DNA from 3 places in the Nocardia sp. CA-136227 genome. Region 1 is predicted to be linked to each of the others. Evidence: riboswitches for the same ligand, from Rfam matches in the RefSeq annotation. Region 1 holds a riboswitch; each other region holds the start of a gene.
What was found. A riboswitch is a leader RNA that binds a small molecule or an ion and turns the genes downstream of it on or off. The one in region 1 is predicted to bind S-adenosylmethionine.

Region 1 (3,181 bases):
GGCGAGATGTTCGAGTTGTAGAGGCCGACGAAGATGCCGGCCAGCCCGCCCAGCCCGGAGGCGATGGCGAAGGCCAGCGACTGCACCCGCCCGACCCCGATGCCCATCTGCGCGGCGGCATCCGGATCCTGCGCGGTCGCGCGGATCGCCAGCCCGTGCCGGCTGAACCGCAGGAACGCCCACAGCCCGCCCATCACCAGCAGGGTGATGGCGAACATGGCCACGTCCGAGGTGCCGAACCGTACCCCGCCCACCTGGAAGTTGTTGGTGGACAACACCTGCGGGAACGGCCGGGTGTCCGGCCCGAACACCAGGGCCACCACGTTCTCGATGATGAGCCCCACCGCCACCGTCGCCAGCAGCGCCGCGATGGCCGGGGCCCGGCGCAGCGGCCGCACCGCCAGCACGTCGATGGCCACACCGACCAGCGCCGTCACCGCCACCACCACGACCAGCGCGGCCCACCACGGCACCCCGTGCTGGGCGATCAGCCACCAGCCCAGCACCGAACCGAACGCGAAGATCGCGCCGTGCGCGAAATTGATGACATTGCTGACCCCGAAGATCAGGGTGATGCCCACGGCGATCAGCGCGTACGCATTGCCGTGGACCAGACCCGCGATGAGCGTGTCGAACATCTACTTCTTGCTTCCGACCGGTACGAACTTGCCGTTCTGCAGAATCAGCTCGATCGGCTTCACCCCGCTGGGACGGCGCGTCTGCTGATCGAAGGCGAAGGTGCCCAAGCCGATTCCGTCGAAGTCCTTGACCTCGCGCAGCCCCTTCAGCACGCCCTCCCGGGTCGCGCCGCCCGCCTTGGCGGCCTTCACCACCGCGTTCAGCGCGTCATAGGCGTACACATTGAAATCGCCCGGGTCGGTATTGAACTTGGCCCGGAACTTGGTGACGAAGTTCTGCACCTTCGGGCTCGGATCCGACGGCGTGAACACACCGTTCACGATGTCGCCCTCGGCCGCGGCGCCCGCCAGCTCGATGAACTGCGGCGTGTTCTGCCCGCCGAAGAACTGCCCGGTGAATCCGACATCCCGCAGCTGCTTGACCACCAGCGCACCGTCCGGTCCGTACCCCAGGTGCACGAAGGCCTCCGGGTTGGCGTCCCGGCCCTTGATCAAGACCGGCCGGAAGTCCTGCGAATCCGGCAGGATCGCCGAGGAATAGGCGATCTCGATGCCCTTCTCCTTGGCGAACTGCTCGAAGTACTTGAAAGCCTGCTTACCCCAGTCGGTTTCGAGGTAGACGACCGAGACCTTCTTCGCCTTGGAGCGCACCCACTCGGCATTGCGCTCCTGGTACACGTCCAACGTGATGGACGGACTCCACGAATAGTCCCCCGCCTTGGTGAAATCCACCGCGGAGTTGGTGAACCCGTACTGCACCAGCTTGCCCCGGTTGTACACCGGCGACGCCGCGATCGACGCGGGCGACGAGAAGTCGCCCAGCTCCGCGATGATCGACTGATCACCCACGAACTTGGTCGCGATCGGCACCGTCTGCTTCGGATCCGACTGCGAATCCTCCCACTTCAGCGCCACCTTCTTGCCATTGATCCCGCCCGCGGCATTGATCTCGTCGAGCGCCAGGTCGAACCCCTGCTGCCAGAGCCGCCCGTACTCGGCGGAATTGCCCGTCTTCGGCCCCGACACCCCGAAATACACGGTGTCCGAACTGCTTCCGGACGATTCGCTACCGCAGGCCGCCGCCAGACTCGCGACCAACGCCGCCGCCCCGACACCCACCGCCACCCGGAAACCACGCGACCGGGACAAGATCCTGCTCATTGCTACCTCTACATTCGCGCACCGGCACACGGCCGGGCAGGGGGACACGACCGCGACAGAGGAATGCGCGGTCCTGGCGCTTGCGCCACCCGGTCGGGCAACGCCTGGTCGTCACCCGGGGCACCCCACCGCCCACGCGAGGGTTGCCGATCAGCGAGCCGGGGCTCGAAAAACGCTGATACTCGTGACCGTGTCCAGAAAGGTAGCCGTGACAACCGGCGGTCGACACCGTTCGAATCACCCTGATGCCAAACGCCGCCCGGCCCCGCCGCCGGGAAATCCCCTGTCACCCCCGCGAATTGCCCCCGCGGCCGCATCGCCCCCCGCCGATGCCGCCGCTCACCCCTATGTCAGATGCGCGGTCAGCCAGGCCGGGAACTCGGTCAGGTCCCGCAGCACCACGTCCGCGCCGGCCGCCGACAACTCCTCGGCCGCGTACGGTCCGGTCGTCACCGCCACCGAGGTCGCGTCCGCCACCTTGGCCGCGCGCACGTCACCGAGATGATCACCCACATAGATCGAGGCGCCGCGCTCGAGCAGCACCTCCCCCTTCTCCTCCGCCCAGGCCCCGCCGACCAGTTCGTCGACCGCCAGCCCCAGATGATCCAGATGCAGCTGCGCGTGCGGCCCGTTCTTCGCGGTGATCACCAGCACCCGGCCCCCGGCCTCGTGCACCGCGGCCAGCGCGTCCACCACACCGGGCAGATGATCCGACGCGTGCACCGCCAACTCCGGGTACATCTCCCGGTACATGGCCACCACACCCGGCACCTCGTGCTCCGGGAACCACTGCGCCGCCTCGTGCGCCAGCGGCGGACCCAGCCGCGACACCACCAGCTCCGAATCGATCGCCACCCCGGTCCTGGCGGCCACCGCGTCCCACACCGCGGCGATCCCCGGCCGCGAATCGATCAGCGTCATATCCAGGTCGAATCCGACCACCAGGTCACCAGCCACATCCCGAACCCTACGGGCCGCGGAAAATCGGAGGCCCCGCGGCAGGGCCGCCACCTAAGCTCGGACCATGCCGAGCGATCAGGGAACGCTGTTCTGTGGAACCGACCTCGCCGCCCGCATCGAGGGCGTCGAAACCGAACTGATCGCCAAGGGCAGCGCGGCCGGCGCGGCCCGGCTCGGACCGGACACCGGCTTCGTGATCCCCCTCGCGGGCGGGGTCGCGTCCTTCGCCGAGGACGGGTCGCCGCTGAACAAGATCGCCGGGCTCGGCTTCGCGGGGATACCCGACGAGGCCGAACTCGACGAGATCGAGCGGCTGTTCGCGGCCCGCAAGACGCCCGTGCAGGCCGAGGTCTCCCAACTCGGCGACCCCGGCGTCGGGGAACTGCTCACCGGACGCGGGTACCGGCTGGTGTCGTTCGAGA
Region 2 (3,181 bases), 100 kb from region 1:
ATCATGACAGCATGCTGTCATTTTTGACAGCATGCTGTCAAGATCATTCGGGTTCATGAACGACGAAGGGCCGGAACCCCATGGGTTCCGGCCCTGTCGACTACTCGTCGGCTCAGCTCAACGCGTGATCCAGATCGTTGAGCAGATCCTCCACGTCCTCCAGACCGATGGAGACGCGCAGCACGCCATCGGTAATGCCCACGGCCGCACGGCCTTCCGGCCCCATCGCCCGGTGGGTGGTGGTGGCCGGGTGGGTGATCAGCGTCTTCGCGTCACCGAGGTTGTTGGAGATGTCGATGATCCGCAGCCGGTTCAGCACCTCGAACGCGCGCTTCTTGGCCTCGTTGTCGCCGGCCTTCAGCTCGAAGGTGATCACCGTGCCGCCGCCCGACATCTGGCGCTTGGCCAGCTCGAACTGCGGATGCGAGGACAGGAACGGGTACTTCACCCACGCCACCGCCGGATGCGACTCCAGGAACTGGGCGATCTTCAACGCCGAGTCCACCGACTGGCGCAGGCGCAGCGGCATCGTCTCCAGACCCTTGAGCAGGGTCCAGGCATTGAACGGGCTCAGCGCCGGACCGGTGTGGCGCATCAGGTTCTTCACCGGGCCGTCGATGTACTCCCGCGGACCCAGGATCGCGCCGCCGAGCACCCGGCCCTGGCCGTCGATGTGCTTGGTGCCCGAGTAGACGGTGATGTCCGCGCCGAGATCGAAGCCGCGCTGCAGCAGCGGGGTGGCGAAGACGTTGTCCAGCACCACCTTCGCGCCCGCCGCGTGCGCCAGATCCGAGACCGCGCGCACATCGGTGAGGGTCTGCATCGGGTTCGAGGGGGTCTCGAAGAAGACGGCCTGGGTGGGGACGGACAGCGCCTGCTCCCACTGGTTCAGGTCCTCGCCGTCGACGAACACCGTCTCCACGCCCCAGCGCGGCAGGATCTCGTTGGCCACCACGAAGCAGGAGCCGAACAGGCTGCGCGCCGCGACCAGCCGGTCACCGGCGGACAGCAGCGCGCCCAGCGCGGTGAACACCGCCGACATGCCCGACGCGGTCGCGAAACAGGCTTCCGCGCCGTCGATCAGGCGCAGCCGCTCCTCGAACATCGCGACCGTCGGGTTGCCGTAGCGCGAGTACACGAAGTGCTCGATATCGCCGGTGAAGGAGGCCTCGGCCGCCTCGGCGCTCTCGTAGACGAAACCCGAATTGAGGAACAGCGCCTCGGAGGTCTCGTCGAAGCCGGAACGCCGGGTGCCGCCGCGGACCGCCTGGGTGGCGGGGCCGACGCCCTCGGGGAGCGGTTTCTCGAAAGAGCCGCCGGTGATCATGACTGCCTCCACGGAAGTCCGTCGGCGCGCCAGCCGGTGCTGCCGCGGTGGCCTTGGCCGTCGAGCGCACCCTCGAAGCCGTCGACCACATTGAACGAGGGGGTGATGCCGAGTGTGGTGGCGGCGGTGGCCGCGCCGATCGAACGCTGGCCGGAGCGACAGATGAAGATGACGGGCGCGTCCGAGTCCGGGGTCCGGTGGGCCAGCGACTGCTTCAGCAGGTCGGTGAACCGGGCATTGGGGGTACCGGTGACGTCGACCCACTCGATCAGCGCGGTCGGACGGCCGATGCCGCCGGTGTCGGGCACGCCGACGAACCGCCACTCGGCCTCGGTACGCACGTCCACCAGGACCGCATCGGGGTTGTCGCGCAACAACTCCCACGCCTGCTTGGGCGTGATGTCACCTGCGTAGCTCACTTGTACCTCCTGAGAATCCGCACTTGCCGCACCGCTGTCCGATGCGAGGCCAGGTCGTCACCCGGAGCACCCCACCGCGGAGGAGGGTTGCCGACCAGCCAGCCGGGGCTTGGCGCTGGTACTCATGACCTGGGATTGAGATTGCCGAAGAACCGTCCCCACTGTCAAACCCCAGTGAGGTATTCGGCCGTTGTCACGAATTACAGACCAACCAGCGGGAATTCTCCTTGGCGAAGTGCCACGTCGACGTCGTCGGCGCCCCGGCGACGGTGAACGTGACCTGCGCGGTGGCCTGGTCGCCCGTGACGGACGCGTCGGTCAGCTTGTCGAAGGCGATCGAGCCGCCGGTCGCGGTGGCCGCCTTCAGCGGCGAGGCGTTCTCGTCGAATCCCTTGCAGGACAGCACCGGGTCGTACTTCCCGGAGTCGTTGCGGGCCATCACGAACTTGGTCGCCGCCAGCGAGAGCCGATCGGAATCTGTGACATTCTTCTCAACCGGCGACACGACCGACGCGATCACGATTCCCAGGATCACCACCGCGATGATTCCCGCCGCCACCAGGAACGGCCACATGCTGCGGGTCTCGTTCTGGTCGATCCGGATCGGGGTCTCCTCGGCGTCGCTCATGGGTAGATCATGCCTGGTCCCCTTGTGCGGGCCGCCGCGTGCCATCGATAGAATCAGCAGAATTTCCCGCCCCAGCGCGGGAATAGCAAGACTACGCAGCAACGCTGCAGCGTCGGGGGCCAACGGAGGCCGCCGAGGCCAGAGCGTCAACTTAGCCTAAGCTAAGAGCGACGGCTGAGTTTTGACGGCAAGTTAGTTTCGACCCAAAGGGTGCGCGGAAGAATGACCGAACAGAGTGCAGCGACCCGCCCGCTACGCATTGCGATCGTGGGCGCAGGACCGGCCGGCATCTACGCCGCCGACGCGTTGATGAAGTCCGACGCGGACGTGAGCATCGATCTCTACGAGCGCATGCCCGCGCCCTTCGGCCTGATCCGCTACGGCGTGGCGCCGGACCACCCGCGCATCAAGGGCATCATCACCGCGCTGCACAAGGTGCTCGACAAGCCGCAGGTCCGCCTGCTGGGCAATATCGACTACGGCGTCGACATCACCCTCGAGGACCTGCAGCAGTTCTACGACGCGGTCATCTTCTCCACCGGCGCCAACGCCGACCGCGCGCTGGGCGTCCCGGGCATCGACCTGGACGGCTCCTACGGCGCCGCGGACTTCGTGTCCTGGTACGACGGCCACCCCGACGTCGCCCGCACCTGGCCGCTGGAGGCGGAGAAGGTCGCCGTCCTCGGCGTCGGCAACGTCGCCCTCGACGTGGCGCGCGTGCTCGCCAAGACCGGCGACGAGCTGCTGCCGACCGAGATCCCGCCGAACGTCTACGAGGGCCTCCAGGCCAACAAGGCGCTCGAGGTG
Region 3 (3,181 bases), 920 kb from region 1:
GCGCGACTCAGAATCCGCAGGGTGCTCCGCCGTCCGCGGAACCGCCGAAGGGCCGGGTTTCCGGGACTGGGTTCCAGTGGCCGTCGGTGCGGGCGTAATCCCAGCTCGGACCGTGCTCGACCAGGGTGGCGACGGCGTCGATGAGGCGGTCCACGTCGGCGGCGGTGGTGCCGAGTCCGATGCTGGCGCGCAGCGCCGCGTCCACCCCGAGCCGCGACAGCAGCGGGTGCGCGCAGAACCGTCCGTCGCGCACACCGATCCCGTGTTCGGCGGAGAGGTACGCGGCCACCTGGCCGGGCTCGAAGCCGTCGACCGTGAACGCGACGATGCCGACGGCGTCGGTGCTGTCGCGCCACACGCGCAGGAAGTTCACGCCCGGAACGGTTTTCAGCCCGTAGCGCAGCCGGTGGGTGAGGTACTGCTCGTGCTCGACGACGGTGGTCTCGTCCAGGTCTGCGAGCGCGTCGCAGGCGGCGGCCAGGGCGGCCACCCCGAGCACGTTCGGGGAACCGGCCTCGTGGCGCTGCGGCGCGGGCGCCCACTCCACGCTGTCGGCGGTGACCGAGCGCACCGCGCCGCCGCCCGCCAGGTACGGCTCGGCGGCGTCGAGCCAGTCCCGGCGGCCGACCAGGACGCCGGCGCCGAACGGCGCGTACGCCTTGTGCCCGGAGAAGGCCAGGTAGTCGATGCCGGTGGTGCGCAGGTCGATCCGTCGGTGCGGGGCCAGCTGGGCGGCGTCGACCAGGATGCGGGTGCCGCACTGGTGCGCGATCCAGGCCAGCCGTTCCAGCGGCAGCAGTTCGCCGGTCACATTGGAAGCGCCGGTAACCGCCAGCAGCGCAGCGGGTTTCGAGCACAGTTCGGCGACCAGTCGCTGGATGGTCTCCTCGATGGTGTCGGCGACCGGCACCACGCGGCGGCCGTGCCGGGTCCAGGGCAGGAAGTTGGCGTGGTGTTCGACATCCAGCACCACGGTGTCGCCGGGCACGCACGCGGCCAGCAGGTTCAGCGAGTCGGTGGTGTTGCGGGTGAAGACCACCACCTGGTCGTCGGCGGCGTCGAGGAAGCGGGCGACGGAGCCGCGGGCCGATTCGTAGCAGTCGGTGGAGACGCGGGAGGCGTATCCGGCGCCGCGGTGCACGCTGGCGTAGAACGGCAGCAGGTCGGCGACCCGGTCGGTGACCTGCCGCAACGCGGGCGCGCTGGCGGCGTAGTCGAAGTTGGCGTAGCCCGTGGTCCCGCCCTGGACCAGCGGAACCCGGAGGTCACAGCCGGACACGGTGGCGAGGGGAGCACAGGTCTGGTCGGCGAAAGCGGTCATCACAAATCCCATCGGATTCAGGGGACACGCGATCGGAAAACAGGAATCGATCGTGAGTCCGCGCTTGCCGCGCCCGGTCGGGCGACGGCCCGGTCGTCACCCGGAGCACCCCGCCGCGGTGGAGGGTTGCCGACCAGCTAGCCGGGGCTTAGCGCTGGTACTCATGACCTGAGTGCGAGATTGGCAGACGCGTCGCGGGCTTGTCAACCCTGCCCGGCCCGGCCTGCCGGGTCAGATCTTCACGGCGGAGACGCAGCGTTCGAGGCCGGGGACCGTTCGCCGCCGCGGACCGCACACGACCTCCAGGCCCGCTGAGAACCTGTGACCAACGGCACCGGCGAATCGGAAAAATCATCCGAAAGTTGGAGTGGGTGGGCCGCAAAGTTCGAATCGCGCGATCGTTGCTGGGGCGTAGTGTCGATGAGGAAGTTAGGGTAGCCAAAGTGGTGCCCCCGGAGTTGACCACGAGGAGCCCGACCATGTTGGACACGGACACCGCCGCCGCCCCGTTCTCGACGCTCATTCGCACCGCGACCGAGCAGCAGCACAACGAGGCCGAGCACTCCACGTTCATGCGTGACCTGCTCACCGGCCAGCTCGGCGTCGAGGCCTTCCTCCGCTACACCGGCCAGCTCTGGTTCGTCTACGAGGCCCTCGAAAAGCATTCCGCCACACTGGCATCCGACTCCGTCGCGGGCCCGTTCGTGAAGCCGGAACTGGCGCGCCTGGCCGCGCTCGAGACCGACCTGGCCCACCTGGGCGGCGCGAACTGGCGCGACGAGCTGCAGCCGCTGCCGGCCACCGCCGCCTACGCCGCCCGCATCGAAGAGTGCGCGCAGGAGTGGCCGGCCGGGTACGTCGTCCACCACTACACCCGCTACCTGGGTGATCTCTCCGGCGGCCAGGTCATCCGCGGCACCGCCGAGAAGCTGTGGGACCTGCCCAAGAAGGGCGACGGCGTGCGCTTCTACGTCTTCGACGAGATCACCAATCCGGCCGCGTTCAAGCGCGAGTACCGCGAGGCCCTGGACCAGCTTCCCCTCGAAGGTCCCGAAGTCGATCGCGTGCTCGACGAGGCGCGACTGGCGTTCACGATGAACACCGATCTGTTCCGTGAACTCGGTGCGGAGTTCGGCGCGCGGAACTAGAACACCGTCACCAGAGGCCGTCGCGCTCCGTCCACCAGGCGGGGGCGGCGGCCTTCGCCGTGCTCGGGGACGCACCGTTGGCCCTGCTCGTCGGGGGCAGGGTCAGCGATATCACCCTTGCGTCGCGTCGCCGCGATGGGTTGCCATGGAGGGCATGAGTCTTCCGCTGCTGTTGAGTTTCGCGGGGTTGTGCGTGCTGCTGGCGCTCACACCGGGTCCCGATACCTTTCTGGTGCTGCGATTCTCGATGGCCGGACCGCGACCCGGGATCGCGGCGGCGGTGGGCTCGGCGTTCGGCGGGATCGTCTGGGCGACGGTGGTGGCGGCCGGAGTGGCGGCGCTGCTGGAACAGTCGGCGACCGCGTATCGCACGCTGAAGGTGATCGGCGGAATCTACCTGCTGTACCTGGGGATTCGGGCGCTGGTCGAGCATCGGCGCGCACGGAACGCGGAGGCCGAGCCGGAGGTGACGGTCGCGCAGGGCACGCCGGCGTCGATGCGCTCGGCGTTCGCTGCCGGATTGCTGTCCTGTGTTTTCAACCCGAAGGTGGGGTTGTTCTACCTCGCGGTGCTGCCGCAGTTCCTGACCGAGGTGACCTTCCTGAACACGCTCACCCTCGGCGCCATCGAATCCAGCATCGCGGCGATCGAGATGATCCTGCTCGCGGTGGCCGCCGCCCGCGCGGTCACGCTGTTGAAGCGGCCGCGGATC

Region 2: another riboswitch for S-adenosylmethionine. It lies ahead of ACQP06_RS33835 (rhodanese-like domain-containing protein); the one in region 1 lies ahead of ACQP06_RS33365 (ABC transporter substrate-binding protein).
Region 3: another riboswitch for S-adenosylmethionine. It lies ahead of ACQP06_RS02105 (aminotransferase class V-fold PLP-dependent enzyme); the one in region 1 lies ahead of ACQP06_RS33365 (ABC transporter substrate-binding protein).

Annotation. Positions count from the first base shown of each region.
Region 1 covers NZ_CP192081.1:7,202,895-7,206,075, forward strand. The annotation lists gene ACQP06_RS33360 (ABC transporter permease) at 1-638, opposite strand, end outside; gene ACQP06_RS33365 (ABC transporter substrate-binding protein) at 639-1,799, opposite strand; SAM riboswitch class IV at 1,871-1,989, opposite strand; gene ACQP06_RS33370 (HAD family hydrolase) at 2,145-2,756, opposite strand; gene ACQP06_RS33375 (GNAT family N-acetyltransferase) at 2,845-3,181, shown strand, end outside.
Region 2 covers NZ_CP192081.1:7,303,625-7,306,805, forward strand. The annotation lists gene ACQP06_RS33825 (type 1 glutamine amidotransferase family protein) at 1-5, opposite strand, end outside; gene ACQP06_RS33830 (O-succinylhomoserine sulfhydrylase) at 113-1,327, opposite strand; gene ACQP06_RS33835 (rhodanese-like domain-containing protein) at 1,324-1,746, opposite strand; SAM riboswitch class IV at 1,761-1,876, opposite strand; gene ACQP06_RS33840 (Rv0361 family membrane protein) at 1,940-2,374, opposite strand; gene ACQP06_RS33845 (FAD-dependent oxidoreductase) at 2,597-3,181, shown strand, end outside.
Region 3 covers NZ_CP192081.1:456,741-459,921, forward strand. The annotation lists gene ACQP06_RS02105 (aminotransferase class V-fold PLP-dependent enzyme) at 8-1,321, opposite strand; SAM riboswitch class IV at 1,377-1,490, opposite strand; gene ACQP06_RS02110 (heme oxygenase (biliverdin-producing)) at 1,801-2,469, shown strand; gene ACQP06_RS02115 (LysE family translocator) at 2,624-3,181, shown strand, end outside.